One region of the Aeromonas sp. TS_SC_11 genome, then DNA from elsewhere that is predicted to be linked to it. Evidence: predicted binding sites of a transcription regulator. Region 1 holds the regulator's gene; the other holds the start of a gene.
The links. Region 1 encodes sigma-54, which starts transcription at its own class of promoters, with help from an activator protein. Its sites were predicted from a motif close to TGGCACNGTTTTNGCTT; they were not measured.
Positions count from the first base shown of each region.

Region 2: a site for sigma-54 is predicted at 12,851-12,867, ahead of flgF (flagellar basal-body rod protein FlgF). Genes of this name have one in related genera too.

Region 1 covers NZ_CM170470.1:658,624-674,153, forward strand. The annotation lists gene dagF (2-dehydro-3-deoxy-phosphogluconate aldolase) at 1-703, shown strand, start outside; gene AC1P02_RS03085 (BglG family transcription antiterminator) at 807-2,711, shown strand; gene npr (PTS phosphocarrier protein NPr) at 2,730-3,002, opposite strand; gene rapZ (RNase adapter RapZ) at 3,023-3,889, opposite strand; gene ptsN (PTS IIA-like nitrogen regulatory protein PtsN) at 3,932-4,378, opposite strand; gene hpf (ribosome hibernation promoting factor) at 4,381-4,668, opposite strand; gene AC1P02_RS03110 (RNA polymerase factor sigma-54) at 4,690-6,129, opposite strand; gene lptB (LPS export ABC transporter ATP-binding protein) at 6,195-6,920, opposite strand; gene lptA (lipopolysaccharide transport periplasmic protein LptA) at 6,924-7,451, opposite strand; gene lptC (LPS export ABC transporter periplasmic protein LptC) at 7,438-7,998, opposite strand; gene kdsC (3-deoxy-manno-octulosonate-8-phosphatase KdsC) at 7,995-8,549, opposite strand; gene AC1P02_RS03135 (KpsF/GutQ family sugar-phosphate isomerase) at 8,549-9,544, opposite strand; gene mlaF (phospholipid ABC transporter ATP-binding protein MlaF) at 9,752-10,552, shown strand; gene mlaE (lipid asymmetry maintenance ABC transporter permease subunit MlaE) at 10,552-11,331, shown strand; gene mlaD (outer membrane lipid asymmetry maintenance protein MlaD) at 11,339-11,830, shown strand; gene mlaC (phospholipid-binding protein MlaC) at 11,840-12,472, shown strand; gene AC1P02_RS03160 (STAS domain-containing protein) at 12,469-12,741, shown strand; gene ibaG (BolA family iron metabolism protein IbaG) at 12,741-12,998, shown strand; gene murA (UDP-N-acetylglucosamine 1-carboxyvinyltransferase) at 13,014-14,270, shown strand; gene pmbA (metalloprotease PmbA) at 14,362-15,530, opposite strand, start outside.
Region 2 covers NZ_CM170470.1:4,322,813-4,338,342, reverse strand. The annotation lists gene AC1P02_RS20030 (IS1595-like element ISAs23 family transposase) at 1-306, opposite strand, end outside; gene AC1P02_RS20025 (hypothetical protein) at 707-889, shown strand; gene AC1P02_RS20020 (HD-GYP domain-containing protein) at 886-2,082, opposite strand; gene rsuA (16S rRNA pseudouridine(516) synthase RsuA) at 2,256-2,948, shown strand; gene AC1P02_RS20010 (DMT family transporter) at 2,984-3,889, opposite strand; gene AC1P02_RS20005 (peptide ABC transporter substrate-binding protein) at 4,129-5,781, shown strand; gene yfcE (phosphodiesterase) at 5,793-6,335, shown strand; gene AC1P02_RS19995 (flagella synthesis protein FlgN) at 6,380-6,796, opposite strand; gene flgM (flagellar biosynthesis anti-sigma factor FlgM) at 6,793-7,113, opposite strand; gene flgA (flagellar basal body P-ring formation chaperone FlgA) at 7,204-7,809, opposite strand; gene AC1P02_RS19980 (chemotaxis protein CheV) at 8,032-8,943, shown strand; gene AC1P02_RS19975 (CheR family methyltransferase) at 8,962-9,786, shown strand; gene flgB (flagellar basal body rod protein FlgB) at 9,850-10,248, shown strand; gene flgC (flagellar basal body rod protein FlgC) at 10,248-10,667, shown strand; gene AC1P02_RS19960 (flagellar hook assembly protein FlgD) at 10,683-11,411, shown strand; gene flgE (flagellar hook protein FlgE) at 11,422-12,762, shown strand; gene flgF (flagellar basal-body rod protein FlgF) at 12,905-13,651, shown strand; gene flgG (flagellar basal-body rod protein FlgG) at 13,666-14,454, shown strand; gene flgH (flagellar basal body L-ring protein FlgH) at 14,515-15,186, shown strand; gene AC1P02_RS19935 (flagellar basal body P-ring protein FlgI) at 15,195-15,530, shown strand, end outside.

The sequences.
Region 1 (15,530 bases):
CCTCAATGTATTAGCGGGCTCCAAACAGAATGCTGTCGACATTTATGAGGCGGCCGAAGGCCATGTACTGGTCGGTGTACTCTCCAAGAACTATCCGGATGTGCCCTCCGCCGTCGCCGACATGCGCGATTACGCGAAACTCATCGACAACGCTCTCTCCATCGGACTGGGGGCGGGCGATCCACGCCAGTCCACCATGGTGGCCGAGCTGGCATGCCAGCTGCAGCCCCAGCACGTCAATCAGGTCTTCACCGGGGTGGGTGCCAGCCGGGCGCTGCTGGGCCAGCCAGAGACGCTGGTCAATGGCCTCATTTCCCCCACCGGCACCCCCGGCATGGTGAAGATCTCCACCGGGCCCCTCAGTGCCCAGCAACCGGACGGGATTGTGCCCATCGACACTGCCATCGCCCTGCTCAAGGACATGGGCGGCAGCTCGGTCAAGTTCTTCCCCATGGGAGGGCTGGATTGTCGTGACGAGTATCAGGCGGTGGCCGAGGCCTGTGCCCGCCACGGCTTCTGGCTGGAGCCCACAGGTGGCATCGATCTCGACAACTTCGAAGAGATAGTGCGGATCGCGCTGGACGCCGGGGTCGAAAAGGTGATCCCCCACGTCTACAGTTCCATCATCGACAGCGAGAGCGGCCAGACCCGCCCCCAGGATGTACGCACCCTGCTCGCCACGGTGAAACGACTGCTGGCGTGATGAAAGATGGCACCGGTCCGATCACTGGCCGGTGCCTGGCTTGTTAATGACCCGCTTGTTAACATCGACCCTTTATTTCGCGACAGGAGTCCCGTCCCCCCTCATGACCAAGCTGCCCCACCCCAGACTCCATCAACTGCTGACCCAGCTCCATGCCGAACCGCTGCCACAGGAGGAGCTGGCTCGCCGCCTCAATGTCTCCACCCGCACTGTGCGCACCGACGTAGCGACCCTCAACGAGCTGATTGCCACCCACGGCGCCCACCTGATCCACCAGCGTGGCAGCGGCTACCAGCTCAAGATTTACAATCAGGGGCTGTTTGATGAGTTGCTGGCGGCCCAGGAGCAGGAGAGCAGCCTGCCGCGCACCAGCCGCGAGCGAGTGCTGCACCTGCAGATCTTGCTGCTGACGGCGGAACAGGGGATCAAGCTCGACGAACTGGCGGATACCTGGTATCTGAGCCGGGCGGCGCTGCAGGGGGACATGGCGGAAGTGCGGGAGCGGCTCGCCCACTTTGGCTTGCTCATCGACAGCAAGCCACGGCTGGGCATGCGCATCCAGGGTGGGGAGACGGCGATCAGGGCCTGCCTCACCCAGCTGCTCTATCAGGAGCTGCTCCACAACAACCAGTTGCAGAGCCTGCTGCCCAACCTTTGCCCCAGCAAGACGCTGGAGGTAGTGGGCAATCACATCCATGCCCAGCTCAGCCGCCATCAGCTGCGCCTCGCCGATGAGAGCCTGCAGCAGCTCACCATCTACTGCGCCGTCGCCCTGCTGCGGCAGGCTGCGGGGCACGAGCTGCGCCAGTTTGCCAGCGAAGACATCACAGAGACGCTGGCCGCCGTAGCCAGTGACATTTATGCAGAACTGCCGACCCTGATGCCACCGGAAGAAGAGGAGATCGCCTGCCTCGCCATCCAGATCCAGGCCCGCCTCACCGCCGACACGCCCAGGCTCAGCCCGGCCATGGCCGCCGAGAGCGAGCAGTTGGTCGAGCATCTGCTTGCGTATATCCAGCAGCACTATCCCTATGATCTGCGCGGCGACCTGCAGTTACGCGCGGATCTGCAGACCCATATCAGCGCCATGCTGCTGCGGGTCAAATACCAGATCGGCAGCCACAATCCGCTGGCGGATCACATCAAGCAGTACTATCCCCTCGCCTACGACATCACGCTGGCCGCCATTTCGGAGTGGATAAAACAGACCCCTTACCGGCTGACCCACCACGAGATCGGCTACCTGGTAATCCATATCGGGGTAGGGCTGGAGCGCCACTACGACATTGGCTACACCCGCCGTCCCCAGGCACTGCTGCTGTGCGATGCCGGCAACGCCACCTTCCGGGTGCTGGAGGCGCGCATCAAGCGGGAATATCCCCAGCTGCAACTGGCCAGCCTGGAGTCGGTGCGAGATTACGAGGGATTGGCGCGGATCGAGCAGGATTTTGTCATCAGCACTGTCAAGGTGAGCGAGAAGAACGTGTCCGTGGTGCAGGTGGCACCTTTCCCGACCCAGTATCAGCTGGAGCAGCTCGGTAAACTGGTGCTGATCGACCGCACCCGCCCCTACCTGCTCGACAAATACTTCGATGCCGACCACTTCATGGTGGTCAATGAGCCACTCAACCAGGGCCAGCTGTTCGCCCGCATCTGCGATCAGCTGGAACAGGAAGACCGGGTAGAAGCGGGGTTCAGAAGTTCACTCCACGAACGGGAGCGCATCGTCTCCACCCTGCTGGGAGAAGGCATAGCCCTCCCCCACTCCCTCGGCCTGCTGGCGCGGCGCACCCTGGTCTATACAGTGCTGGCACCACAGGGGATCGACTGGGGCAATGGCGAAACAGCCACCCTCATCTTCGTGCTGGCCATCAGCAAGGCGGACTACGAAGAGGCGATGGGGCTCTACGATCTGTTTCTGGCGCTGATGAACGAAAAAGCCAGCAAGAATCTGCTGGCTTGTCGGGATTTTGCCAGCTTCAAGGGGCTGGCGCGCACCGGTTCCTGAACCAGGGCGGGGAGTGAGTCACTCCTCGTTGAAGCCGGAGGTGAACAGCGCCACCACGGCGGCCAGCGCCTCCACTTCTTCGGGGCCCTCCACCTGCACTTCCACCTGCTTGCCCTGGGCTGAATCCAGCATCAGCAGGCCGATCACGCTGTCTGCATCGGCCTCGATGCCGTCCTCATTGCGCAGCAGCACGTGGGCATCGAAGCCCTGTACCAGCTCGAACAGCATCATGGCCGGTCTGGCATGCATACCCAGTTTGTTCTTCACTTCCACCGAGGCTGAGACGGTCATCTGATCTTCCTATTGATCCATCAATGTTGCGGCGTACTTTTGTCGAGGGTGCGGTGGCGGATCTGGACGTTCTTGCCGAGCAAGCGGAACGCGCCAGCCAGCTGCTCTGCGATGAACACGGACCTGTGCTGGCCCCCAGTGCAACCAATTCCCACAGTGACATAGCTACGATTGTTGCGCTCCAGATGAGGCAACCAGGTCGCCAGCATGTTTTCAATCTGCAGGATGAACTGCATCACGTCTGGCTGGCTGGAAAGGTAGCGGGCTACAGGCTCGTCCTTGCCGGTAAAGGGTTTGAGCTCGGGGATCCAGTGTGGATTCGGCAGGAAGCGGGCATCGAACACGAAGTCGGCGTCCTTGGGGATGCCGTACTTGAAGCCGAACGACTCGAACACCAGCACCAGCTCATTCTCTTTCTTGCCGAGCACCCGGGTCTTGATGAGCTCACTCAGGTCATGAATGCTGAGGCTGGTGGTGTCGATACGCAAATCGGCAGTCGAGGAGAGCGGCGCCAGCAGATTGGTCTCTTCACGGATCGCCTCATCCAGCGAGAGCTGCTTGCGGGACAAGGGGTGCAGCCGGCGGCTCTCACCGTAGCGTTTGAGCAGGGTGGAGTTCTCCGCATCGAAGAAGAAACTGGAAAATTCCACCCGGCCCTCATTGCGAACCTGAGCCAGCAGGGTCTCCAGCTTATCTGCGCTCACCGGCAGGTTGCGCACGTCGATACTGACCGCTAGCTTGTCATACTGGCTCTCGACCGACACGATCAACTGGGGCAGCAGGTTGACCGGCAGGTTATCCACACAGTAATAACCCAGATCCTCCAGCACGCGCAGGGCAACTGTCTTGCCCGAGCCAGAGCGCCCACTTACCACTATTAATTGCATCTTGTTGCCTCACCGCTTGGGGTCATCACGAGGGCCCGAATATCAGGCCGACGTCATGATCTGATAGAGATCTTCATCGCTGGTTGCCTGGCGCAACTGGCGGCAAACCGCCTTGTCGCCCAGTTTGGATGCCATCAGGGAAAGGGTCTTGAGGTGCTGTTTGCACTCGCTTTCCGGCACCAGCAGGGCAAAGAGCAGGTCAACCGGTTGATTGTCGATGGAGTCGAAGGGGATAGGCTCTGCGAAGGTCATCAGGATGGCGGTCGGCGGAAACTCGTCACCGATCCGGCCGTGGGGAATGGCGATACCGGCACCGATCCCGGTACTGCCCATTTTTTCTCGTGCCAGCAAACACTCGAACAGTGTCTGGCGAGAGGTCCCCAAGCGCTCAGCGGCTAATTCACTGATGATCTCGAGGGCGCGTTTCTTGCTGGTACAAGGGACCGCACTTTTGGTGCAGCCCCGACTCAGTATGTGTTCAAGTTGCATAGTTATTTTTGATTTAACTTATCTTTGTGCTTGATGATCTGCCGATCCAGCTTGTCCAGCAGGGTATCAATCGCAGCATACATATCAGCATGCTGTGAATTGGCGAACACCTCACCACCGCTGACATGCAGCTTGGCTTCGGCGATCTGGTTCAGTTTTTCTACGCTCAACACCACATGAACATTATTGATGTGGTCAAAGTGACGCTCGAGTTTGGCAAATTTGTTGTTCACATAATCACGCAGAGCTTCGGTGATCTCGACATGGTGTCCGGTCAGGTTAATTTGCATAACGTCTTCCTTTTGTTTTGCCTAAACCAGGCGTTTGCGCTGATTGGATGGCGGGATCAACAAGGATTCACGGTACTTTGCGATCGTGCGTCTCGCCACCATAATACCCTGTTCGGCCAGCAAATCCGCGATCTTGCTATCACTTAGCGGCTTGGCGGGATTCTCTGCCGTCACCAGCTTCTTGATCAGCGCGCGAATTGCGGTCGATGAGCACTCTCCTCCTCCTTCTGTGTTCACATGACTGGAGAAAAAAAACTTCAGTTCGAAGATGCCGCGGGGGGTATGCATGTATTTCTGGGTCGTTACCCTGGAAATGGTCGACTCATGCATCTCCACCGCCTCGGCGATATCGTTGAGCACCATGGGCTTCATGGCTTCTTCACCATACTCGAAAAAGCCCTGTTGTTGCTCGACAATACAGGTCGCCACCTTGAGCAGGGTGTCGTTGCGACTCTCCAGACTCTTGATGAACCACTTGGCTTCTTGCAAGTGGGAGCGAATGAACTGGGTATCCTGGCTGGTACGCGCCTGACGGGCCATGGCGGCATAGGTCTCGTTGACCCGGATGCGCGGTGCAGAATCCGGGTTGAGTTCGACGACCCATTTGTTGCCCTTCTTGACGACGGTGACATCCGGGATCACGTACTGGGAGTCACTCTGTATGATGCCGTTACCCGGCCTGGGCTCCAGTTGCTGGATAAGGTCCAGCACCTCCTTGAGGTCACTCTCCTTGAGCTTGGTCTTGCGGGCCAGGGTGCGGTAATCACGGTTGCCGAGCAAGTCCATGTGCTCCTTGATCACCTCCCTGGCCTCATTGAGCCAGGGCAGTTCAGGAGCGTACTGGCCAAGCTGGATCAGCAGACACTCCTGCACCGAGCGCGCAGCGATGCCGACCGGATCGAAATGCTGCACCCGCTTGAGCACGGCCTCGACCTCGTCGAGTTCCACCTCGACATCCTCGCTGCTCACCGCCGCCTGTATATCTTCGAGAGAGACGGTCAGATAACCGGAGTCATCGATAGCATCTATGATGGCCAGCGCAATGGCGGCATCCAGATCGCTGAACGGGGTGAGGCGCATCTGCCACAGCAGATAGTCCTGCAGGTTCTCGGTGGTTTCCCCCTGATAGACGCTGTCCTCCCCATCGTGGATGGGGCCTGCGCTCTGGGCTGTGCCGGCTGAATAGACATCTTCCCAGGTGGTATCTACCGGCAGTTCGTCCGGCATCTGATCCTGGGCCATGGCATCGCTGGAGTCGAGCTGGCTGTCGTCGACGGGCTCTTCCGGGCTGGTCTCCTGAACGTCATTCTCCTCTTGCTCAAGCAAAGGATTGTTATCGAGCGCTTGCTGAATTTCCTGCTGGAGTTCCAGGGTGGAGAGCTGGAGCAGACGAATCGCTTGTTGTAATTGCGGCGTCATGGTCAGGGACTGACCGAGACGCAACTGTAATGTCGGCTTCATCTACGTCGGGATATCCTTATGTTCAGCGAGGCAGTCGTCAAAGGAAATGAAGAGATGCCCCCTTACTATAGACTGAATTGATCGCCCAAATAGACGCGCTTGACCTGTTCATCGGCAAGGATCTCGGCCGGTGCACCTTCGGCGATCATCTTGCCGTGGCTGACGATATAAGCCTTCTCACATACGTCCAGAGTCTCCCTGACGTTGTGGTCGGTGATCAAGACACCAAGGCCTCTATCTTTCAGATGCTGGATGATCTTCTTGATGTCTATCACAGAAATGGGGTCGACCCCGGCAAACGGCTCATCCAGCAGAATAAAGCGCGGCTCAGCCGCCAGCGCGCGGGCGATCTCGACCCGGCGTCGCTCCCCCCCTGACAGACTCTGACCCAGGTTGTCACGGATATGGGTGATGTTGAACTCTTCCAGCAGTTGTTCGACCTTGTCTTCACGCTCTTCGCGGCTCAGCCCCTTACGGGTCTGCATGACCCCCATCAGGTTGTCGAACACGGACAGACGACGGAAGATGGAGGCCTCCTGCGGCAGATAGCCGATGCCGTTACGGGCACGGATATGCATGGGCTGCTGGCTGATGTCCTGATCATCGATGGTGATGAGGCCGGCATCGCTCTGCACCAGCCCCACTATCATGTAGAAGGAAGTTGTCTTGCCGGCACCGTTCGGGCCGAGCAGGCCGACGATCTGGCCGGTACCCACCTCCAGACTCACGTCACTGACCACCATGCGACGCTTGTAACTTTTTTGCAGGCCGGCTGCTTTCAACACTGCCATGGTTTATTTTCCCTGCTTCTTCTGGTCGGCGGGCTTGTCGAAGTTCTCTACCTGATCAGGCAGGAACACCGTCTTGACCCGCTGGGTCGGCCCCTTGCTCTCGGCGATCATCTTCTGTTTGACGATGTCGTAGCGGATCAGGTCACCGTTGACCTGGCTGTCTTCCTGTTTGAGCTGACCGTTACCGGTAATAGTCACCAGGCGATTTTTCAGCTCGTAGCGAATGCTGTTGCCGTGGGCGTTGACCGGTTTGCCGTTGTCCAGGATCTGGAAGAAGGTGGCAGGCTTGCCATAGGCCGTCATGACCTCGGCCCCTTTGTCGCCGGAACGGATCACCACCACCTTGTCAGCCTTAATCTTGATGGTGCCCTGAGTGATGATGACATCGTCACTGAAGGTGATGCGGTTGTCCTGCATCTCGGCCACCTGTCTGACCGCATCCACATAGACCTTTTCGGCAAAGTCGGACTCTTTGGCACTCACGGTGCCGCACAGCAGCAAAGCCGCGAGGGCCAGATTAGCGTTTTTCATTGAAATAGATGGCATGGCCCTGATCCAGTAATTCAAAATATTTGCGTTCCAGATGACCCTTCAGGCCAACGCCTTCGGTCTGGAATTCCTTACCCACTATGCTGACATGCTGATTGCTTCTCACATTCTGAGTCACCAGATCCAGCTCCAGATAGGGGGTATCCAGTGTGGAGATGAAGGAGGTGGGCAGCAGGCCATCCAGATGTACCTTGTCGCGCAGGATCACGTTGTCATCTGTATTGAGGACACCTGTGTCGGCCGTGACTTTCCACTCGGCCTCACCCTGCTTGTCAAACATGTAGACCACCGGCTTGTTGAAGGTAGCCTGCTCGATGATCTGGTAATACTCCGCATACTCGGACTCCAGCCGTTCTGTGCGTCGACCGTTGACATCAAAACGGGTGGTCACCAGGTTCCTGGCGGTGAAGTCCGGCTGGTAGTTTTCTGCCTTGGTGGTCGGCTCCGGCGTCAGGTCGACATCACCAATCTGCCAGGCGGCCAGCGCCACCAGAAACAGCAGGGCGAACAACAGTGTCTGTCTGCTCATACCGAGGCCTCTGGCTGATAATCGCCATGCCCTTGCGCCTGCAGTATGAGGTCACATACCTCACGCACAGCACCGACGCCGCCAGCCAGTCGAGTCACCATGTCGGCCCGGGCCAGTACCAGCGGATGAGCATCAGCCACGGCAATGCCGAGCCCGCAGGCCTGCATCACCGGCAGATCTATGGTGTCATCCCCCATATAGGCGGCTTGTGACGCTTCCAGACCCAGCTTGGTCAGCAGCGCCTCGAAGTGGGGCAGCTTCTGATCCGCCCCCTGTACCAGATGCTGCACTCCCAGGCTCTTCATCCGATCGCTGACGATGCGGGAGTTGCGCCCGGTGATGATGGCTATTTCAATCCCGGCATTGAGCAGGGCCCGCATACCGGCGCCATCGCGGGTACAGAAGGTCTTCAGCTCTTCGCCGTCATTGCCCATATAGATGAGGCCGTTGGAGAGCACCCCATCCACATCGCACACCAGCAGGCGGATTTGCGCCGCCCTGTCGTATTGGCTGCGCGTCACCGGACCATAAAGGGTCGGTACGTTTTGCATCAAATTACTCCGGCTTTCAGCAGGTCATGCATGTTGAAGGCCCCCAGCGGGCGCTTGTCACCATCCACCACCAGTAATCCGTTGATCTTTCTGGTTTCCATCAGTTTGACAGCTTCTGCCGCCATCATCTCGGGGCCAACGGTAACACAGTTGGTCGTCATCACCTTGGCGATCGAGGTGTGATGGATATCCACCTGCAGATCCAGGATCCGGCGCAAGTCACCATCGGTGAACAGTCCGGCCAGCAGACCCTCTTCGTTGACGACCGCCGTCATGCCCAGACCTTTGCGACTCACTTCCAGCAGCGCCTGGCTGATGGTGGCATCGATCCCCACCTGGGGCAACAGATCGCCGCTATGCATCAGGTCACCGACCCGCAGCAGCAACCGCTTGCCAAGGGAGCCACCAGGGTGGGAGAGCGCGAAGTCATCGGCGGTGAAGCCGCGGGCTTCCAGCAGGGCAACCGCCAGTGCATCGCCCATCACCAGAGTAGCCGTGGTGCTGGAGGTCGGCGCCAGGCCCAGCGGGCAGGCCTCTTTATCCACCTTGATGCACAGATGCACGTTGGCCTCTTTGGCCATGGTGGAGGCCGGATTGCCTGTCATGCAGATCAACTGGATGCCGCGACGTTTGAGCACCGGCAGCAGGGCCAGGATCTCGTCGCTCTCACCGGAGTTGGAGATGGCGATGATGAGGTCACCGCTGGAGATCATCCCCAGATCCCCATGGCTGGCTTCACCCGGGTGAAGGAAGAAGGCAGGGGTGCCAGTGCTGGCCAGGGTGGCAGCAATCTTGCTCCCGATGTGACCTGACTTACCCATGCCGGTGACCACTATCTTGCCACTGCAGCGCAGCACCAGCTCGCACGCCTTGTCAAAGGCATCGTTCAGGTACTGATAGAGTCCATCAATCGCTTGTTTTTCAATGTCCAGCACAGTACGGGCGCTGCGACGAAAATCGAACAGTTCAGACACTTTCTCAGGCTTTACAGACATAAAGGCACAGCTCCGGGCGGAAATTTGCTGCGGGATTATAAAAAAGTCTGTCGAGATAAGCGAATCGGATACTTCTCGGTCCCAAAAGAGAGACAATCGGTGACGCAAAACTGTCGCGCTTTTGAGGAAGCAGGCTGTTCAATAGTTGTTCCTTGCTGTTGCTTAGACCTAGACTAGCCCATAAAATTCGCTCTTCATTTACACCGGATGGACAATTGTTTGAACAATGACCTTATCACCATCTCCGATCTGACCTTCAGTCACGGAGATCGGCTGTTATACGACGGGATCAACCTGACCATTCCCCGTGGCAAGGTCACTGCGGTCATGGGCCCGAGCGGCATCGGCAAGACGACTTTGCTGCGGCTGATCGGTGGCCAGATCAAGCCGGAGTCCGGTCATATCCTGTTTGACGGGGAAGATATCCCCACCCTCTCCCGCTCTCGCCTGTACGAAGTGCGCAAGCGGATGAGCATGCTGTTCCAGAGCGGCGCCCTGTTTACCGGCATGACGGTCTACGACAACGTGGCCTTCCCGCTGCGGGAGCACTCAGGTCTGCCGGAGGAGCTGATCCACACCATCGTCATGATGAAGCTGCAGGCCGTGGGTCTGCGCGGGGCCGCTCAGCTGATGCCGTCCGAGCTCTCCGGTGGCATGGCACGCCGTGCCGCACTGGCCAGATCCATAGCGCTGGATCCGGACCTCATCATGTATGACGAACCGTTTGTCGGCCAGGACCCCATCACGATGGCGGTGCTGGTCAAGCTGATCAAGGAGCTGAACGATGCCCTTGGCATTACCTCCGTCATCGTGACCCACGACGTGAACGAGGTGCTGACCATCGCCGATTACGCCTATATCATCGCCAACCGCAAGGTGGTGGCGCACGGCACCCCGGCTCAATTGCGCGAAGAGCATAATCCCGAAGTCGAGCAATTCCTGCTTGGATTGCCCGACGGTCCTGTCCCGTTTCATTTTCCGGCAGGCGACCTGCTACAGGATCTGTGATGTTGATAAGCCAAGTAAGCAAGCTGGGCCGGGTTGGCGTGCGCGTCATCAGCTCCATCGGCCGTGCCACCATAATGCTGTTTCATGCGCTGGCGGGCAAACCCGAGCCACGCAAGCACTTCCCTCTGCTGCTTCAACAGTTGTATGTCGTGGGTGTGCAGTCCGTTGCCATCATTCTGGTCTCCGGCCTCTTCATCGGCATGGTGCTCTCGTTACAGGGTTACAACGTATTGAAGGACTTCGGCGCCGAGCAGAGTCTGGGCCCGCTGGTTTCCCTCTCCCTGTTGCGGGAGTTGGGTCCCGTTGTGACCGGCCTGCTGTTTGCTGGCCGCGCCGGCTCGGCACTGACCGCCGAGATCGGCCTGATGAAGGCCACAGAACAGCTCTCCAGTCTGGAGATGATGGCGGTCGACCCGCTGCGCCGGGTAGTGGCCCCTCGCTTCTGGGCCGGCGTCATCAGCATGCCGCTGCTGGCCTTCATGTTCAGCCTGATCGGCATCTTCGGTGGCAAGCTGGTCGGTGTGGATCTGCTGGGGGTGGACGAAGGCAGCTTCTGGTCCGCCATGCAGGCATCCGTCGACTGGCAGGATGACATCATGCAAGGTGCCATCAAGAGCCTGATCTTCGCTCTGGTGGTCACCTGGATTGCGCTCTTTAACGGTTATGATGCCAAGCCGACCTCGGCCGGGATCAGTCAGGCCACAACCCGTACCGTGGTCCACTCCTCCCTGGCCGTGCTCGGCCTGGATTTTATACTCACCGCAGTCATGTTTGGATAAGGTAAAGATGAAGTTCAGCAAAGTAGAATTCCTGGTTGGCGCCTTCATGCTGGCCGGCATCGGTGCCATTCTGGCGTTGGCACTGCAAGTAGCAGGGTTGAGTTTCAAACCGGAAGGAGAAACCTATACCCTGCGCGCCCATTTCGATAATATCGGCGGCCTGAAAGTACGCTCACCGGTCAAGGTTGGTGGCGTCGTCGTCGGTCGGGTCAGCGACATCACCCTGGATGCCAAGAGCCAGGTGCCGGTCGTCTCCCTGCTGATGCAAAAGAGCGCCGGCGAGTTTTCCGAAACCAGCACCCTCTCCATCCTGACTTCGGGCCTGCTCGGCGAGCAGTACATCGGCCTGATGCCCGGCTTCAGCGATGAGGAGATGGGTACCAGCATGCTCAAGGATGGCGACATGATTGAAGACACCAAATCAGCCATTGTGCTGGAAGACCTGATTGGCAAGTTCCTCTATAGCCAGTCTTCCGACACCAAATCCGACAGCAAGTAAGGAGTAACCATGTTCAAGAAGATCACCCTGTTGCTGGGTCTGATGACCAGCATGCTGTTTTCCCTGGTGGCTCACGCCACCAATGCCGCCGACCCCTATGCCCTGGTGGACGAAGCGGCCAAGCAGACCTTTGCCCGCCTGAAGGCGGACAAGTCCCAGGTCAAGAGCAATCCGGATCACCTGCGGGTCATCATCCGTGAAGAGTTGCTGCCCTACGTGGACAACCGCTTCGCTGCCTACAAGGTGCTCGGCAACCAGATCAAGCAGACCACCCCGGCCCAGCGTGACGCCTTCGTCGAGGTGTTCACCGAGTACATGGTGAGTTCCTATGCCGATGCGCTGGCCCATTTCGACAAGCAAACCGTCAAAGTCGAGCCGGGCAAGGCGCCGGGTGACAGCAATATCACCGCCGTCAACGTCAGCGTGAAAGAGGCCGGCAAGCCGGATATCTTCCTCGAATTCAAGCTGCGCAAGAACAACAAGACCGGCGAATGGAAGGCCTTCGACATGGTCGCCGAAGGGATCAGCCTGCTCTCCGCCAAGCAGAACGAGCTGGGCGGCCTCATTCGCCAGAATGGCATAGATGCAGTGATCGCCCAGTTGCGTGCTCACAACGCCAAGCCGTTGGTCATCAAGTCATGAAATTTAGCGGCGATCTGCAGGCACCACAGGTCAATGCCCTGTGGCAACGCCGCGCCGAGTGGTGGCAGGAAGATCGGCTCGAACTGAGTGGCGTCACCACCCTGGACTCCGCCGGGCTGGCACTGCTGGTCAAATGGGCCAAAGCCGTATTGGTACGAGGTGCCACACCGCAACTGGTGGGCGCCTCCACTGATTTTTATACCCTGGCCAACCTGTATGGGGTGGCCAGTCTGTTTCAGTCAACTCCGCTCACAACTGAGGACGCATAATGCAAGTCTCTGAAATTGAAGCGATACTCCTTGAGGCTCTGCCATTGTCCGAAGTCCATGTCAAAGGAGACGGCAGTCACTATCAAGTGATCGCCGTCGGTGACATGTTTGACGGCATGAGCCGGATCAAGAAGCAGCAGGCCATCTATGCCCCACTGATGGACAAGATCGCCAGCAACGCCATCCACGCACTCTCCATCAAGGCCTTTACCGATGCAGAGTGGAAACGCGAACGTAAATTCCTACTGCCCTCCTGATTGGTATCTAAGTAAATGGACAAATTCAAGATCGATGGTCGTTGTACTCTCAACGGCGAAGTGACCATCTCTGGCGCCAAAAATGCCGCCCTGCCGATCCTGTTCGCCACCCTGCTGTGTGATGAGGAGATCCACCTCTCCAACGTACCGCGCCTGAAAGACGTGGGTACCACCCTCAAGCTGCTGGAGATGCTGGGTGCCACCACCAAGGTCAACGGCAACGTGACAGTGCTGACCGGTGCGGTGAACAACCACGTCGCCCCCTACGAGCTGGTGAAGACCATGCGCGCATCCATACTGGCGCTCGGCCCGCTGGCCGCCCGTTTCGGGGCTGCCGACGTCTCCTTGCCCGGTGGCTGCGCCATCGGTGCCCGTCCGGTGAACCTGCACGTCCACGGCCTGGAGCTGATGGGTGCCAAGATTGCCATCGAGGATGGTTACATCAAGGCCCGTGTCGATGGTCGCCTCAAGGGTGCTCATATCCTGATGGACATGGTTTCCGTCACAGGTACCGAGAACCTGATGATGGCCGCTACCCTGGCCGACGGTCGCACCGTGATCGAGAACGCCGCCCGTGAGCCGGAGGTGGTCGATCTGGCCAACTTCCTCAACGCGCTTGGCGCCAAGGTTCAGGGTGCGGGCACCGACACTCTGACCATCGACGGTGTCGAGCGTCTGCACGGTGGCAACTACAGCGTGCAGCCTGACCGTATCGAAACCGGTACCTTCCTGGTTGGCGCAGCGGTTACCGGTGGCAAAGTCACCTGTCGCAAGACAGATCCTTCCCTGCTGGAGGCGGTACTGGTCAAGCTGGAAGAGGCTGGCGCCTTGATCGAGAAAGGGGCTGACTGGATCACCCTCGACATGACAGGCCGCACTCTCAAGCCGGTCACCATCAAGACAGCTCCCTACCCGGCCTTCCCGACCGACATGCAGGCACAGTTCACCGTGCTGAACGCCGTCGCCAAGGGCACCGGCATGGTCACAGAGACCATCTTCGAGAACCGCTTCATGCACGTACCGGAACTGGTGCGAATGGGTGCGGACATAGAGCTGCAGGGCAATGTCGCCATCTGCCGTGACACCGAACAACTCAAGGGTGCCCAGGTGATGGCCACAGACCTACGCGCCTCCGCCAGTCTGGTGCTGGCCGGCTTCGTCGCCGAAGGCTCCACCATAGTCGACCGTATCTATCACATCGACCGTGGCTACGAAGATATCGAGCACAAGCTGCAAGGTCTGGGCGGGCGCATCGAGCGTATCAAGGGCTGATTGCCATCCCTTGAACATGTCTGTTAAAAAGGCCCCCTCGCGTTGGCGAGGGGGCCTTTTTCATATCATGGATTCAGCGTGAGGGCGGGTATTAATGTCCCGCCAGCTTCATGTTCTCCACCAGTACGGAACCGGTCTTGAGGCTGGAGCGCTCATCTTCATCACACCCCACCGCCACTATATGGCTAAACATCTCGGTCAGGTTGCCTGCTATGGTGATCTCTTCCACCGGATAGGCAATCTCGCCATTCTCAACCCAGAAGCCGGCTGCGCCACGGGAGTAGTCGCCATTGACGATGTTGACCCCTTGCCCCATCAGCTCGGTCACCAGCAGGCCAGTCCCCATCTCCTTGAGCATCCCCTGGAAATCCTGGCCCGTGTTGGAAACCTGCCAGTTATGAATGCCACCGGCATGCCCCGTGGTGGTCAGTCCCAGCTTGCGGGCGGAGTAGGAGGTAAGCAGCCAGCTCATCAGCTCGCCGTTGCGCACTATGTCCATATTCCGGGTAAGTACCCCTTCCCCGTCAAACGGCGTACTGGCCAGTCCACCAAGCAGGTGGGGAAACTCTTGGATAGTGAGCCACTGGGGCAGGATCTGCTTGCCCAATTTGTCGAGCAGGAAGCTCGACTTGCGATAGAGGTTGCCACCGCTGATGGCCATCACCAGATGGCCCCACAGGCCGGCGGCTGTGTCCGGGTGAAACAGCACGGGCGCATGGCGAGTGGAGATCTTGCGGGCACCCAGGCGGGAGACGGTGCGTTCCACCGCCTCATCGGCGATACGTTGCGGACTCCAGAGCCCACCCAGGTCGCGACTCGATGAGTAGCCGTAGTCCCGTTGCATGTCGCCATCCAGCTCGCCAATCAGCACGCAGCTCAGGGAGTTGCGTGACGCAGCATAGCCTTTGACGAAGCCGTGGCTGTTGCCATAGACCTTGATGCCGAGGTGGCTGGAGAAACCGGCACCATCGGAGTGTTTTATGCGGGCATCGCGACCCAGCGCCAGCCGCTCACACTCGATGGCCAGCTCGATCCCGCGCTGGGGATCCAGTTCGATTTGGTGGCACAGTTGCAGATCGGGGGCATCCCAGGCCAGCAGCTCGGCATTTGCCAGACCGGCACAATCATCGGCAGAGGTATGGCGGGCGATTTCCATGGCCGCTTCGACGGCGGCGCGGATAGCTGGCTTGCCCAGATCCGTGGTGGAAGATGAACCCTTGCAACCATCGCGATAAACCGCGATGCCCAGAGCACCATCCT
Region 2 (15,530 bases), 1.1 Mb from region 1:
GAGGGCTTGCGCGTAGTCTTCCCAGCACTGGGCTTTGCGCAACCGGGCCAAGGGCGTCTTGGTGAGCACGGTGCTGGTGCGCAGACACAGTTTGCAACGGTAGCGGCGCAGTCCCCGACTCCATCCCCAAGGCGCCAGCTGAGCAGGTTCGGCCTGACAATGAGGGCAACCGCTGCATGCTGGTAACTGGGTATTGAGTGAGGTAATGGCGTGTGGCGCCGTGAGCTCCTGCTGGGCAACACGGCGCTGGCGCAGGGTAAGCAGTGGAAAGAGGGATAACAGGTGTTGAAAGGCTGGGGTATCCATGATGGTAGACCTCAAGATGATGGCCTACTTCAAGCTTAGCCTTTCAACACGTAATTGGGACAGAGCCTTTTAAAAGAGGTGCGGCGATCCCGCTGCCAGCGGGACGGGTCGGCAAGAGGACGAGCATACCCTTGACAGGGTGGCTGGCGTCAAGTCGCCAGACCGGCTTGCACCAAAGGACGGATCACTTGCTGGTTACCGGCCACTCTTGTGGGCCAAGAGGCGGCCGGGCAGTGGTCAAGGCATCTGTGGTGGATAGGGCGTTTGCCTGCCTTGACCTCGGTTTTTTGTCTGCGGCCCGATGGAGGGGGAGAGCGAGAAGGGGCGGCGGACGGTCTACGCTATACAAAGACAGCCCGATAGTGCGGCTGGTGCCAATGGCTTAACGGAGGTATCCCCCATGAGCGACCACACTCTGCTGCCCCATGGCGAAGATCTGCGCCGCGCCGTACGCTGGCTCAGCGAGCATCATCAACACGATATCCGTGCCATTGAAGAGGCCAGCATCCGTTTTGATCTGTCACCGCTGGATGAAGAGTTTTTGATCCAGCACTGTGTCGAACGGGAAGGGGGCGCCAACTAGACGAAGTTGGCGAGGCTGATGCCAAACTCTTTGGGATCGACCGTGCTTTCTATGCTCTCCTGTACCCCGGACTTCGCCAGATCCAGCCACTGCACCTCGAGGTAGTGGCGCTGGGTCGCGTGATAGATCACCTTCACCACCGGCTTGAGCGGCTCTTGCGGATTGCGCTGCATGACGATGGCCAGTCGCTGGTTGGAAAGTTGTACCAAGGTACCCACCGGATAGACACCCATGCATTTGATGAACTTGGTCACCAGCAGTCGATCAAAATGGTGGTCTGCCCCCTTGAGCAGGATCCGGAATGCCTGGGTCGGCTGCATCCCCTGCTTGTAGACCCGATCCGCCGTCACAGCGTCGTAGACATCGACGATGCCGCTCATGCGGGTGTAGAGAGACAGCTGGTCACCCTTGAGGTGGCGGGGATAGCCGGTGCCATCGAGCCGCTCATGGTGATTGGCGGCGACTTCCAGCATGGTGGCTGTGATGCCCGGGGTGCTGCTCAGAATGTCATGGCTATGTACCACGTGCTGGCGCATTACGGTGAACTCTTCATCGGTCAGCTTGCCCGGTTTGTTGAGCACCTCATCCGGGGTCATGATCTTGCCCACATCATGCAGCAGCCCCCCCAGGGTCAGCTCCTTGAGCACGCTGCGCTCCAGCGCCAGATAACGGCCGAAGTTGGCCAGCAGTATGGCCACGTTCATGGAGTGCTCCATCAGGTAGGCATCCTTGGCACGAATGCGGGCCAGACAGAGCATGGCATCGCCGTGGGTGAACATGGTGTCCACCATCTCTTCGGCCACGGTTGCCAAGGGGGTAATGTCGATGGGCTCACCCGCCTTTAGCTGGCGAATGAATTTGCCTTGCAGCTCACGGGCCTCCTGATACAGGCGGCGGATCTTGAGCTCACGTCCCTCGCCGTTCGCGCTGCCTGTCGGGCGTTGCGACGCAATTGAAGAGGCTGCCGGGTCGGGAAAGATAATCTGCTCTATGCCAGCCAATTTGCTGCGGGCGAGATCGACGCGCACCGTGAGCACACCGCGCCGGATCAGGTCATCAATTTGCTGACGAGTCGTCACCAGCCCCATCTGGGCGATCTCCATGCCACCGGTCTGGCTGGTGATGGCGATCACATACATGCCTGCTTGTAGCTGGTTGACGGGAATGACGGGATGAGGAGTGTGTGACTTCATACGGCTTCCTGACTTTATTATTATGCGTAATGTTAGGCCCTCAGCAGGCAGTCTAACATCCGCGCCATGCTTCGTCATTGTGGTACGGTTTACGCCAGCACTGCTTATTGCTGGAGTTGTTGGCCTTGGCCTATATAATGGCGCCCCTTTATTGATGGACTCTGAGGTTGTGCATGCGGCTCGATAAATTTCTTTGCGATTGTTCCGATTTGACCCGTTCCCTGGCGGGCAAACTGATCCGGCAGGGAGAGGTCACTGTGGATGGCATAGTGGTCAAACAACCCGCTTTTCACATCAACGAGCAGAGCCAGGTTGAATTTGACGGTGTCATGCTGACGCTGGATCAGCGCAATCGCTACTTCATGCTGCACAAACCGGAAGGTTACGTCTGCTCCAACGAGGATCCAGATCACCCGACCGTCTTCTTCCTGATGGATGAACCTGCCATGGGCAAGCTGCACGTGGTTGGTCGACTCGATCTCGATACCACGGGTCTGGTGCTGGTCACCGATGATGGCAAATGGTCTCACCGCATCACCTCGCCGCGCCATGAATGTGCCAAGACCTACCATGTCTGGTTGGCTGATCCCGTGCATCAGGACGCCATATCGCTGTTTGCCGATGGCGTGTTTCTGCGCAATGAGACCGAGAAGACCCGTCCCGCTCAGTTGGAAATTCTGGCCGAGTGCGAGGCCCGCCTTACCATCCATGAAGGCAAGTATCATCAGGTGAAGCGGATGTTTGCCTCGATCGGCAACAAGGTGGTGGGGCTGCATCGGGAGAAGATCGGTGCATTGGCGCTGGATGAAGCGTTGGCTCCGGGCGAATACCGCGAGCTGACGGCAGAGGAAATCGCCCAGTTCTAAGCCGCTCGCCTGACACTGAGCAAGGCGCGCCTTGCTCAGTGTCCGCTGACCCCCAGCACCATGGCCGTACCCAGGGTCGCCAGCAGGGCGCCCGCCCAGGCCGCAAGGGAGGGGCGCTGGCCCGAATGCCACCACAGCAGGGGTAGCAGAATGACTGGCGTGGTGGAGGAGAGAATCGCCACCATGCCGACTTCTCCCTGGCGCAGGGCGACCAGGATCAGTGTCATCCCCATGGCCATGGCCAGGAAACCGTTGATGCCAATCAACCCCAGCACCTGACGGTCGATGGGGTTGTGGGGCATGGCGAGCGGTAATCTCAGCACTCGCAAGGTGCAGTGAGCCAACAGGGCACTGCCCATGCGGATGCCGGAGGCGCTCACAGCGTCGACATTGCCACTCATCATCACTGGCTTGGCGATGATGGCACCCAGGCTCTGACAGAAGGCCGCGGTCAGCCCCAGACCGATGCCGATGGCAAGGTGTCCACGCACCTGTTCCCACTCGTTGTGCTGATTGCCGCCACGCCGGCCGAACAGGATGGCGAGCATGACACCGGCAAACACCAGCAGCGCTCCCACTAGTCGCCAGCCGCCGAGCTGCTCACCAAACAACCAGAGACCGAGCAGGGCGGAGAAGAGAGCATGGCAGGAGAACAACAGGCCGCTGCGTCTGGGCCCCAGCCGGTTCATGCAGGCAAACAGGGCTGTATCCCCGACAAAGATACCGATCAGGCCCGACAGCGCCAGCAGGGGAAGAGCGCTCTCGCTAAGGGATTGCCAGCCTCCGGTGGCGATGCTGGCGGTGCCCAGCATCAGGCTGACCAGAAACATGCGCCAGCGACTGTAGGCAAATGCCCCTAGGTGGCGGGCCGGTTTGACCGAAATCAGGGCCGCCACTGCCCACAAACTGGCCGCTGCCAGCGCCAGCCACTCATACCCCATAAAAACTCCTGAGAATGTAGCCAGATCGAAAGACGTGTCAGGCCGTTACCAGCGACAGCCACTCACATTTCATAAAAACTACGGAAAAAAATAGCCCGAAAGACTCCATCTCTTGGGCAAGCCCGATACAATACGGGGCGTCTTCGGGGATAACAAGCGCAGCATCATGCATTCGTATTCAGGCGCGCTGCCGGCCTTCCCCCTTCTTGAAATAAAGTGAATTGAACGAGGTTTATGTCATGGTTTACCGCGCCGCTGTTTATCAGCCGGAACGCCGGCCAGCACGTCGCTGGCTTTCTCCCTTGCTGCTGGGCCTGCTGATGGCCCCGTCGCTGCAAGCAACCACTGTTACCCAGGAGACTGTACTGTCGGATCGCCAGACGCTGGTCAAGGGCAACGGTGATGAGCCTGAGTCCCTCGATCCGGCCCAGATCCGCTCCGGTTTTCCGGGGGAAGTGGTACTGGTGGATTTGTTTGAAGGGCTGGTAAGCGAAGATGGTCAGGGCAAGATAGTGCCGGCTCAGGCCCAGCGCTGGGAGACCAGCGAAGATGGGCTGGTGTGGCGCTTCTTCCTGCGACCCCAGCTCAAATGGTCCAATGGTGAGCCGCTTACCGCACAGGATTTCGTCTACGCCTGGCGTCGGCTGTTGGATCCGGCACAAGGGTCCCCTTCCGCCGGATTGCTGCTGGCGACCGGTATCAACAATGCTCAATCCATCTATGCCGGGGCTCTCGAGCTCACGTCGCTGGGGGTGGAAGCCGAGAGCAGCCAGATCCTCAAGGTGACACTGGAGCGGCCCGTACCCTATTTCCTGCAACTGGTCAGTCAACGCCCCTTTGTTCCCGTCAATGAGCAGGCGATCACCCGGTTTGGCAAAGAGTGGACCCAGCCCGGCAAACTGGTCAGCAATGGGGCTTACAAGCTGGTGAACTGGGCGCCCAATGAACGTATCGAGGCTGAGCGAAACATCCATTATTGGGATGACTTGCACACCCGGATCAAGCGGGTGACCTATCTGCCGCTCTCCTCCCAGCATGCTGAACGGCTGCGCTATGAGGCAGGGGAGATCCAGCTTACCAACAAGGTGGCACTGGAGTATTACCAGAAGACCAAACAGACGACGCCAGAGCGGATCTGGGGTCTGCCCCTGCTTGGCACCTATCTCTATACCTTCAATCTGCGCCGTCCCGAGCTGCAGGATGTACGGGTGCGCCAGGCACTGGCCATGACCATAGACCGCCACGTGCTGACCGAACAGGTCAGCGGTCAGGGGGAGCGACCTGCCTGGTCTCTGCTGCCTGGCATGCCAGGCTATGAGGCACTTGGCTCACCGCTGGCTCTGCAGGATCAGCCGACACGGCTGGCCAAGGCTGCCGCCTTGATGGTGCAGGCAGGTTACAACAGTGCCCGTCCCCTCAAGCTGACGTTGACCTACAACACGTCTGAGAGCCACAAGAAGCTGGCGCTGGCGGTGGCCGCCATGTGGAAACCGCTGGGGGTGGAGGTGTCGCTCAACAACATGGAGTGGAGCGCCTATCAGGTGGCAAAAGACAGTGGTGATTTCATGCTGGTCCGCTCCTTCCTGTTTGGAGATTATGTGGAGCCCTCATCCATGCTCAACAGCTTCCGCTGTCAGGATCCCCAGAACGAGAGCGGCTATTGCAATCCGGCCTTTGATGGCTTGCTGCAGCAGGCATCGGACACCCTGGATGGTAGTACCCGGACCGGACTCTATCGCCGGGCCGAGCAGCTGCTGATGGACGAAATGCCCGCCATTCCCGTGTATCACTACAACCAGATGCGGCTGGTGGACCCCACACTGCGAGGGTTGCCGAGCCAGAACCTCAAGGGGGCTATCGCCACCAAGGATCTCTATTTCAGCAAGCAGTAAGGGAGTTCGCGATGAAGATTGCCATCATTTCAGACCTGCACGGCAGCCTGAGCGCATTGGAACAGGTGCTGGCCCAGCTTGCTCCCTGGCAGCCCGATCACTATCTGCTGCTCGGCGATCTGCTCAACCATGGCCCTCGCAATCCGGTGCCGCCGGGTTATGCCCCCGCCGCCGTGGCGGAGCGGCTCAATCAGCTGGCGCCGCACATCATGGCGGTGCGTGGCAACTGCGATTCGGAAGTGGATCAGATGTTGCTGAACTTCCCCATGACAGCACCTTATAACCAGTTGCTGGTGGATGGACGGCGCTGGTTTGTCAGTCATGGTCATCTCTATCGCCCGGATGCGGTACCGATGCCCCCCGGCAGCCTGTTTATCAGCGGCCACACCCATCTACCCGTGCTGCAGCGAGAAGGGGAGCTGGTGCTGATGAATCCGGGGTCTATCTGTTTTCCACGGGGAGAGCTGGCGGCAACCTATGGCCGGTATGAGACGGGCGTGTTGAGCATCCATGCCTGTGCGGACAGCGAAGAACTGTTGAGGCTGGTGTTATAGGTTGGCGACAGGCAGAGCTTGCGCGAGGGGGGAGCGGAAAGGGATCAGGCCTTGATGCCGAATGAGCGTGTGCCGGAGCGGGTGTTGCCCTTGGCGTCATAAGTCAGGGAGTTGCGATCCCGCAACTGGCTCAAAAAGCTTGCCAAGCGGCGGTTGGAGACGATGCTGAGCTCGAGCAGGCGACCATTCACATCGTTTTGTTCCTGACAGGCATCGAGTTTTTCACGCAGGGTAGTCATCTGCTCTGGAAAGGCCGACAGCTGCTGTTGCAGTTCGGGCAGCCGGGCCAAGGTCTGGTCCAGCACTTCAATATCTGCAAGCAGTTTCTGCTTGCGCTCTGCCAGCTCAGGCAGCGCCAATGCTTGGTGCTGCTTGAGCAGGTTGAATTCCTCCTCCAGCAAACCTTGCATCCGGGAGAGATATTCGTCTTGGGTGTGCAGCAGCGAAGGTAAATCCATCATCCGAGCAGCTTGTCCAGAGTGGATTCAAAGCTGAACATCTTTTTGGCTACCGCCTCGCTGTTGACCTGGTATTCACCATTGGCCACGGCTTTCTTCAGACTCTCGACCCGGCTTTCATTGCCGGTGGAGGCTGAGTTGAGGTTTTTCTGCATCTGTTGCAATTGCTGCGCCTCATTGGTCAAGGAGACGGAGTCTGTCTTGACAGTCGCCGCACGGTTGTCGGGAGACGAGGTCGCTTGTTTGGTGTTGGCACCCTGGCTGTTACCGGTGTTTTGCAACCGATTATTCGCCAAGTTGTTGATATTGTTAATAGCCATAGTGTTTACCTTCGTCTGCTTTGCTGTTCGCTTACCTGTTTATCGGTGACCGTCGTCAGAACTTTAGAAAAAAATAACCAGAAAAACATATCAGAAGGGGACCACGACAGAGCCGACTGCGCTGACTTTCCCTTGCACTGTTTTTCCTGAACGAATATTGACGAGGCTGATCATGTCTCCGAAGCTGCCATCTTGCAAGGCTCGGGCCATGGTTTTGATTTGCATGCTGCTGTTTTCTGCACTGAGTGTGACCTGGTCGCCTTTGCAAACCACGCAGACTTGGCTGAGCCGTATGGGCTGACCCGGCTTGAGTTCCCGTTTGCTGCGTACTCCTATCAGGGGGGCCTGATCGCTCAGATAATCACCGCGGATCTGGGTCTGATCCTGATAGGCCAGCGTCAAGACACTCTCACTGAGTATGTCGCCCTTGGCTACCGGGGTAGCCACGGTCACATAGGGTTTCTGGATGCTGACGCGCACCGGCAAATAGAGGTCCCAAGGTTTTTCTTCCTCGCATTTGAGGTAGACGGTGGTGTTACGACGCACCTCCATCCTGGCGGGAAGGCTGATGGTAAGATGCTGCTCGCAGCGGCTCAAAGGTAGTCTGTCATCAATGGAGGCAGCTTGCACATGAGCCTGGGCATCGAGTGGAATATCGAGCTGGCCGAGCACAAACTCTTGCGCCATTTCTTGCAGATAACTGGTCACCTCGGATGCCGTGGCGTGAGATATGCCGCAAAACAGCAGTAAGATGAGGAAAAGTCTACTAATCATTTTCTCTCGCAGGCCGATAAGTTGTTCACGCATATCACCATATTTAACTATGCTTGCTTCAGAATTCGTTTGTAGTGACATCGATAGTCTGACGCAAGCCAATACGCATGCATGATTAATGCCAAGCGTTTTTAGGGAGTGTTTATGGCCAGTATTATGGACTCGGTCAACCAACGTACCCAGCTGGTGGGACAAAACCGGTTGGAGCTGCTGTTGTTTCGTCTCAATGGACGTCAAAGATTTGGCATCAACGTATTTAAAGTGCGTGAAGTGCTGCAATGCCCTCCCTTGACCGTCATGCCAAAGCTCAACTCCTGTATTCGTGGCGTTGCGCACATCCGTGGCCAGACCATTTCGGTGATTGATCTCAGCATGGCGGTGGGCAAACGTCCCATCGAGGACCTGAGCAAGTGTTTCATTATTATTTCCGAGTACAACCGTTCAGTTCAGGGCTTCTTGGTGCATTCGGTTGAACGCATCATCAACATGAACTGGGAATCCATTCTGCCGCCACCCAAAGGGGCAGGGCGCATCAACTACATGACTGCGGTCACGGAGGTAGACGGCGAGCTGGTGGAGATCCTGGATGTTGAACGTATCCTCAACGAAATCTCCCCGGTGTCGACTGAAGTAAGTGCCGAGTTGGTGGATGCCAGTGTTGAGCACAATACCCATGGTCGTCCCGTACTGGTAGCAGATGACTCTTCTGTTGCTCGCAAGCAGGTGCAGCGAGCCCTTGAGGCGATTGGCGTGCAATGTGTGCTGGCCAAGGATGGGCGTGAGGCACTCAACATGTTGCTGGAGATGGCCAAGAATGGCCCCATCAAGGATCAGATTGCCTTGGTGATCTCGGACATCGAGATGCCAGAAATGGACGGTTATACTTTTACCGCAGAGATCCGTAACAATCCCAATCTCAAGGACTTACATGTTATTCTGCACACATCCCTCAGTGGGGTGTTCAATCAGGCCATGGTGCAGAAAGTCGGTGCGAACAATTTCATCGCCAAATTCCAACCGGATGAGTTGGCCAAAGCCGTACAAGGCGCACTCTAATCAAGAAGAACAAACTGCATGAAGACACTTTCGGACGACTTATACAAACAATTCAGCAACTTTCTGGCAGTACAGAGCGGAATCGTGCTGGGTGACAACAAACAGTATCTGGTCAAGAGTCGGCTTTCACCCTTGATGACTCAGTTTGGTATTGAGAGTCTGTCTGATCTGGTTACTCGAGCGATGAGTGTGCGTGAGCGTGACCTGAAAATGGCAGTGGTTGATGCCATGACTACCAACGAGACCCTCTGGTTTCGCGATACTTACCCCTTTCAACTACTCACTGACAAGCTTTTTCCTGAACTGGGCAAGAGTGGCCGTCCGATCAAGATCTGGTCGGCTGCCTCCTCGTCTGGGCAGGAGCCCTATTCCATCGCCATGACGGCGCTGGAACAGCAGGTCAAGAAGCCGGGTACCTTGCCCGGTGGCGTGCAGATTGTGGGCACCGATATTTCCAGCACCATGCTCAATCAGTGCAAGGAAGGGGTGTACGACAGTCTGGCGCTGGCTCGTGGTTTGTCACCTGAGCGCAAAAAATTGTTCTTCGAACCTTATGGTGACAACAAGATGCGGGTGGTGGAACGTGTCAGAAAATTGACCACGTTCCGGCCACTGAACCTGCTGGAGAGCTACAGCCTGCTCGGCAAGTTTGACATCATCTTCTGCCGCAACGTGCTCATCTACTTTGCGCCGGAAGTGAAGTCGAAGATCCTCAATCAGTTCGCAGCCAGCCTCAACCCTGGTGGTTATCTGATGCTGGGGGCCTCAGAGTCACTGGCTGGTCTGACCGATCGGTTCGAAATGGTCCGTTGCAATCCTGGCATCGTCTACAAAGTCAAATAACCCCGCTTAAAATCCCTCTTTGGCACACCTCTTGCTAATAATTTATCAAGCAGGAGGTGTGCTATGGCAATTTCATTCGACAAGGCATTCGGGATTCACCAATACACGCTGGGCGTTCGTTCCAAGCGTGCCGAGGTGCTATCCAGCAACATTGCCAACGCAGATACCCCGGGTTTCAAAGCCAGGGATATCAACTTCTCAGAGGCATTGGCACAGGCCCAGCATCAGCAAGGGTTTGGTATGGCCACCACCAGTGAGAAGCACTTTGCCTTGCAATCGGATGCCCCTGGTCTGATGCAGTACCGCAATCCCCTGCAGCCGGATACCGGTGATGGCAACACGGTTGACGTGCAGCAGGAGCGCAGCGAGTTCTTGCGCAACAGCCTTGAGTACCAGACCTCCCTTGAATTTATGAACGGCAAGATCAGTGGCCTGTTGAAGGCCTTGAAAGGAGAACAGTAATGAGTTTGTTCAAGGTCTTTGACATTGCAGGCTCGGCCATGAGTGCACAGTCTGTTCGACTCAACACGGTGGCCAGCAACATGGCCAACGCCGACAGCGTCAGCTCCAGCGTGGAAAAAACTTACCATGCCAGGCGGCCAATCTTTGCCGCTCAACTGGATCAGGCGATGTCAGACAAGCAATCATCGGTCGGGGTCGAGGTGAAAGGGATTGTCGAGAGCAAGGCCCCCTTGCTCAAGGAGTACAACCCCAACCATCCCATGGCGGACGATGATGGCTATATTTTCAAACCCAACGTCAACATGGTTGAAGAGATGGCGGACATGATCAATGCCTCGCGCAGCTATCAGACCAATGTGCAGGTTGCCGATTCTGCCAAAAAAATGTTGCAGCAGACTCTCAACCTCGGCAAGTCCTGATAGGGGTAAGCACAGATGGCAGATACAAGTAGTGTGAACGGCATCAGCCGTACCACAACCCAGACCACTGATACGACGACGGCCCCGAAGAAAGAGCTGGATCAGGCGTCTTTTCTGAAGTTGCTGACCATGCAGCTTTCCTATCAGGACCCGTTCAAGCCGGTGGATAACGCTCAGATGTTGTCCCAGATGACCTCCATGTCGACTTCGGAGGGGATCAATAGCCTGTCAACCCAGATGGGTAATCTCAACACTCTGATGACCTCAAGCCAGGCGCTGCAAGCTTCTGCGCTGGTGGGGCAAAATGTGCTGTTGCAGAGCAACGTTGGTTTTCTGGAAAACGAGGGTTCCATTGGCGGTGTTGTGGCTGTCGGCGTCGAGAACAAGTACACGAGCGTCAAAATTACCGTAGAAGATGAGAAGGGGCAGGTTATCAAGGAGTTTGCTCTGGAGGGCGATCAAAAGGGGAACGTTGAGTTTACCTGGGATGGCAAAGACAAGAACGGTGAGCCCGTCGCGTCAGGCAAATATGTCCTCAAGGCCAACGGTAACAACTCGGAAGGAAAGTCGGAAAGCATCGCTACGTTTGCTTATGGCAAGGTTGATAGTGTGGTCTTGGGTAATGGAACTAACCCGACACAGCTCAATCTGAAAGGCCTTGGCACAACAACCCTGAACAGTATCCTGCAGATTGCAGGAGCGACCACCACACCACCAACCACCACGCCTACAGCATCGATCTAAGGAGCTGGATATGTCATTTAACAATGCCTTGAGCGGTGTCAACGCGGCACAAAAAGATTTGAACGTTACCGCCAACAACATTGCCAACGTCAATACCATGGGCTTTAAAGAGTCCCGTGCCGAGTTTGCGGATGTTTATGCCAACTCGATCTTTGTCAATGCCAAGACACAGGTCGGCAACGGTGTGGCGACGGGGGCGGTGGCCCAGCAGTTTCATCAGGGGGCGCTGCAATTTACCAACAACGCACTGGATCTGGCGATCCAGGGCAATGGTTTTTTCGTCACATCGGACGGTCTGACCAATCTGGATCGCACCTACACTCGGGCCGGAGCTTTCAAGCTCAATGAAAACAGCTATATGGTCAACAACCAGGGCCACTATCTGCAAGGTTATGAAATTAACACGGATGGGACACCCAAGGCGGTGAGCATCAACGCCACCAAGCCGATTCAAGTACCGGACCGGGCGGGCGAGCCTAAAATGACCGAGCTGGTGGAAGCAAGCTTTAACTTGAGTATTGAGTCGAAAACCAAGCCAACGGACCCCGCCGCTTTTGATCCCACCAACTCAGCTACCTTTGCACACTCAACATCCGTGACGATCTATGATTCGCTTGGCGCCCCCCATGTGATCACCAAGTATTTTGTCCGCCATGAGGATCCGGTTACTCCGGGGACGCCAATGACGCCGGGTACCTGGAGCATGTACATGTATGAGGGGGACAAGCCCATTGATATCGCTAGTGGTGCACCCAGCCCGGGCCCAGGCATCCCCACTGGCGTCCAGATGACGTTTACCTCCGGCGGAAAATTGGATCCAGCTCTTACTATTCCAGCTCCACCGGCCCCGATCAAAACCGTCACGCTGGGCACAGCGGCCGGGATTATTAACAACGGTGCAGATCCCACTCAGGCAGTGGAAATTCGTCTCAGTGATGTGACTCAATACAACTCCCCTTTCAACGTCACCAAACTGACCCAGGATGGCGCCACTGTGGGTAATCTGACCAAGGTGGAGATTACACCGGACGGTATTGTTTCTGCCACCTACAGCAATGCGACGACGTTAAAGGTTGCCATGGTTGCGCTGGCCAAGTTTGCCAACTCGCAAGGACTGACTCAGGTCGGCGATACCTCCTGGCGCCAATCTCTGCTTTCTGGAGATGCGCTGCCCGGTACGCCTAATTCGGGCACCTTGGGCAGTATCAAGTCTTCGGCGGTGGAGCAATCCAACGTGGACTTGACTTCCCAGCTGGTGAATCTCATCACGGCCCAGCGTAACTTCCAGGCCAACTCCCGTTCGCTGGAAGTGAACAGTTCATTGCAGCAGACCATACTGCAGATCCGTTAATGATGACGGTGTTACAGGGGGCGCTTCGGCGCCCCTTTTTATTGTTCCCTTTCCGTTATCCTTCCGTGGGCGTTTATTCAACAGACGTTGGCACTCAAATTGCATTTACCTGATCAGAGTCATCGGTTTGACGGAGGATCTCATGGATCACATGCTTTACATCGCCATGTCAGGGGCCAAGGAAAACATGAATAGCCTGGCTGTTCGTGGCAACAACCTGGCCAATGCCAATACAGTCGGTTTCAAGTCTGACTTCGAGCAGGCGCGCAGTATGCAGGCGTTCGGTGAAGGGCTGCCATCCCGGGTGTTTGCCATGACGGAGCGGCCCGGTCAGAACTTGCAGCACGGCATGTTGATGACGACAGGGCGAGATCTTGACGTGGCCGTTGACGGCCAGGGCTGGATTGCGGTGCAGGATCCCAAAGGCGGGGAAGCCTATACCCGCATGGGCAACCTGCAACTGAGTGCAACGGGCAACCTGCAAACCTCAACCGGTCTGAACGTGGTGGATGATGGGGGCCAACCCATAGTGCTGCCGTTGCCGATGGAAAAGATCGAGATCAACCGGGATGGCACCATCAGCGGTCGTCCTGAAGGGGCTGCCGCCAACCTGCCGGAAGACTTCCAGCGCATCAAGCTGGTAAAACCCGCGGCTGACGCCGTGGAGAAGGGCCAGGACGGACTGTTTCGTCGCAAGGATGGCCAGAATGAGGCGGCCTCGGCCACTGTGGGCCTGATTGCAGGCTCTCTGGAGGGCAGCAACGTCAACGTGGTCGACGAGATGACCAACCTAATCCGGTTGCAACGTCAGTTTGAAACTCAGGTCAAAATCATGAAGACCGCCGAGGAAAATGACGAAGCCCAAACCCAGTTGCTGCGCATCAGCTAATAAAGGAGTTTTACATGAACCCTGCACTTTGGATCAGCAAGACCGGCTTGGATGCACAGCAGACCAACATATCGGTCACCTCGAACAACCTGGCGAACGCCAGCACTGTGGGTTACAAGAAATCCCGTGCCATCTTCGAGGATCTGCTCTATCAGAACATCAATCAGCCCGGTGGTCGCTCCTCGGCGGATACCGAACTGCCGTCAGGCCTGATGTTGGGTGCCGGTGCCAAAGTAGTGGCCACCCAGAAGAACCATGGTCAGGGCAACGTGCAGACCACGGACAACTCGCTGGATCTGATGATCAGCGGCCGTGGCTACTTCGAAATTCAGTTGCCAGACGGCAGCGCGGCTTATACCCGTAACGGCCAGTTCACCCTCAATGATGAAGGGACCATAGTGACTCCGGGCAACGGTTATCCGCTGCAGCCGGAGATCCAGATCCCCGAAAATGCCCAGAGCGTGACTGTGAGCACGGATGGTCAGGTATCGATCCAGCTCAAAGGGGATGGTGCTTCCCAAGTCGTGGGACAGATCAACCTGTCCGACTTCGTCAATGCCTCCGGTCTGCAGCCCATGGGTGAAAACATGTTCCTCGAAACTCAGTCCAGCGGCGCGCCCATCGGAGGTGTAGCCGGTGCAGACGGGCTCGGAGTCATCAAGCAGGGCATGCTGGAGACCTCCAACGTCAACGTGACCGAGGAGCTGGTCAATCTTATTCAGGCACAACGAGTTTACGAGATGAACTCCAAGGTTCTCTCTGCGGTGGACGGCATGATGTCCTTCCTGATCCAGCGCACTTAAGTTGGCTGTGGACGACATGAACTCATTTTTGATCTCGCGCACATCAGTAGGAGGCGCATGATGAAAACCATATGGATGCTGGGACTGCTGGCGCTGGGAGGTTGCAGCAGCACTCTCAATACCGCCAAGCCGGATGATCCCGAGTTTGCCCCCGTTTACGGGGAGTCGGATCCCGTGTCGGTCAGACCTACAGGGGCTATTTTCCAGCCCGATCAGGTCAACGGCATCTACTCGGACATCAAGGCGCACAGAGTGGGTGACATCATCACCATAGAGTTGGCAGAGTCCACCTCTGCCTCCAAGAAAGCGAATACCCAGAGTGGCAAGGATAACAAGCTCAACATCACTCCAGGCCAGCTGGGCGGAGTGCCGATTGAACTGGGCAAGTACAACCTCTCTGCCTCCCTAGCGCAAGACAGTGCCTTCAAGGGGCAGGCCAAGGCGGATCAGAGCAACAGTCTGCAGGGTAATATTTCGGTGAGCGTGGCCAAGGTGCTGCCCAACGGTAATCTGGTGGTGCGCGGCGAGAAGTGGATCATGCTCAACAATGGCAATGAATACATCAGGATCACCGGCATGATCCGGCCCGAAGACGTGACGTCCGAAAACAGTGTGTCGTCACAGAAGGTCGCCAATGCCCGTATCCATTACGGTGGTACCGGTGATCTGGCCAACAGCCAGGAGCAAGGGTGGCTTACCAGCTTTTTCAATGGCCCCTGGTGGCCGCTTTAGGAGATGTTATGAAGTCACTCCGTCTTGTGACCCTGATCTGCTGTCTGATGCCTTTGGGAATGGCCCACGCCTCCCGTATCAAGGACATCAGCTCGGTGGAAGGGGTTCGTAACAACCAGTTGATTGGCTACGGTCTGGTCGTCGGTCTGCCTGGTACTGGCGAGAAGAACAACGCTTTCACCGAGCAGACGTTCCGTACCATGCTCAACAACTTCGGTATCAAGGTGCCGGATAACATCAAGCCCAAGATCAAGGATGTGGCCCCGGTCGCCATCCATGCAGACCTGCCTCCTTTCTCCAAGCCGGGTCAGACCATAGATGTGACCGTATCGGCCATCGGTGAG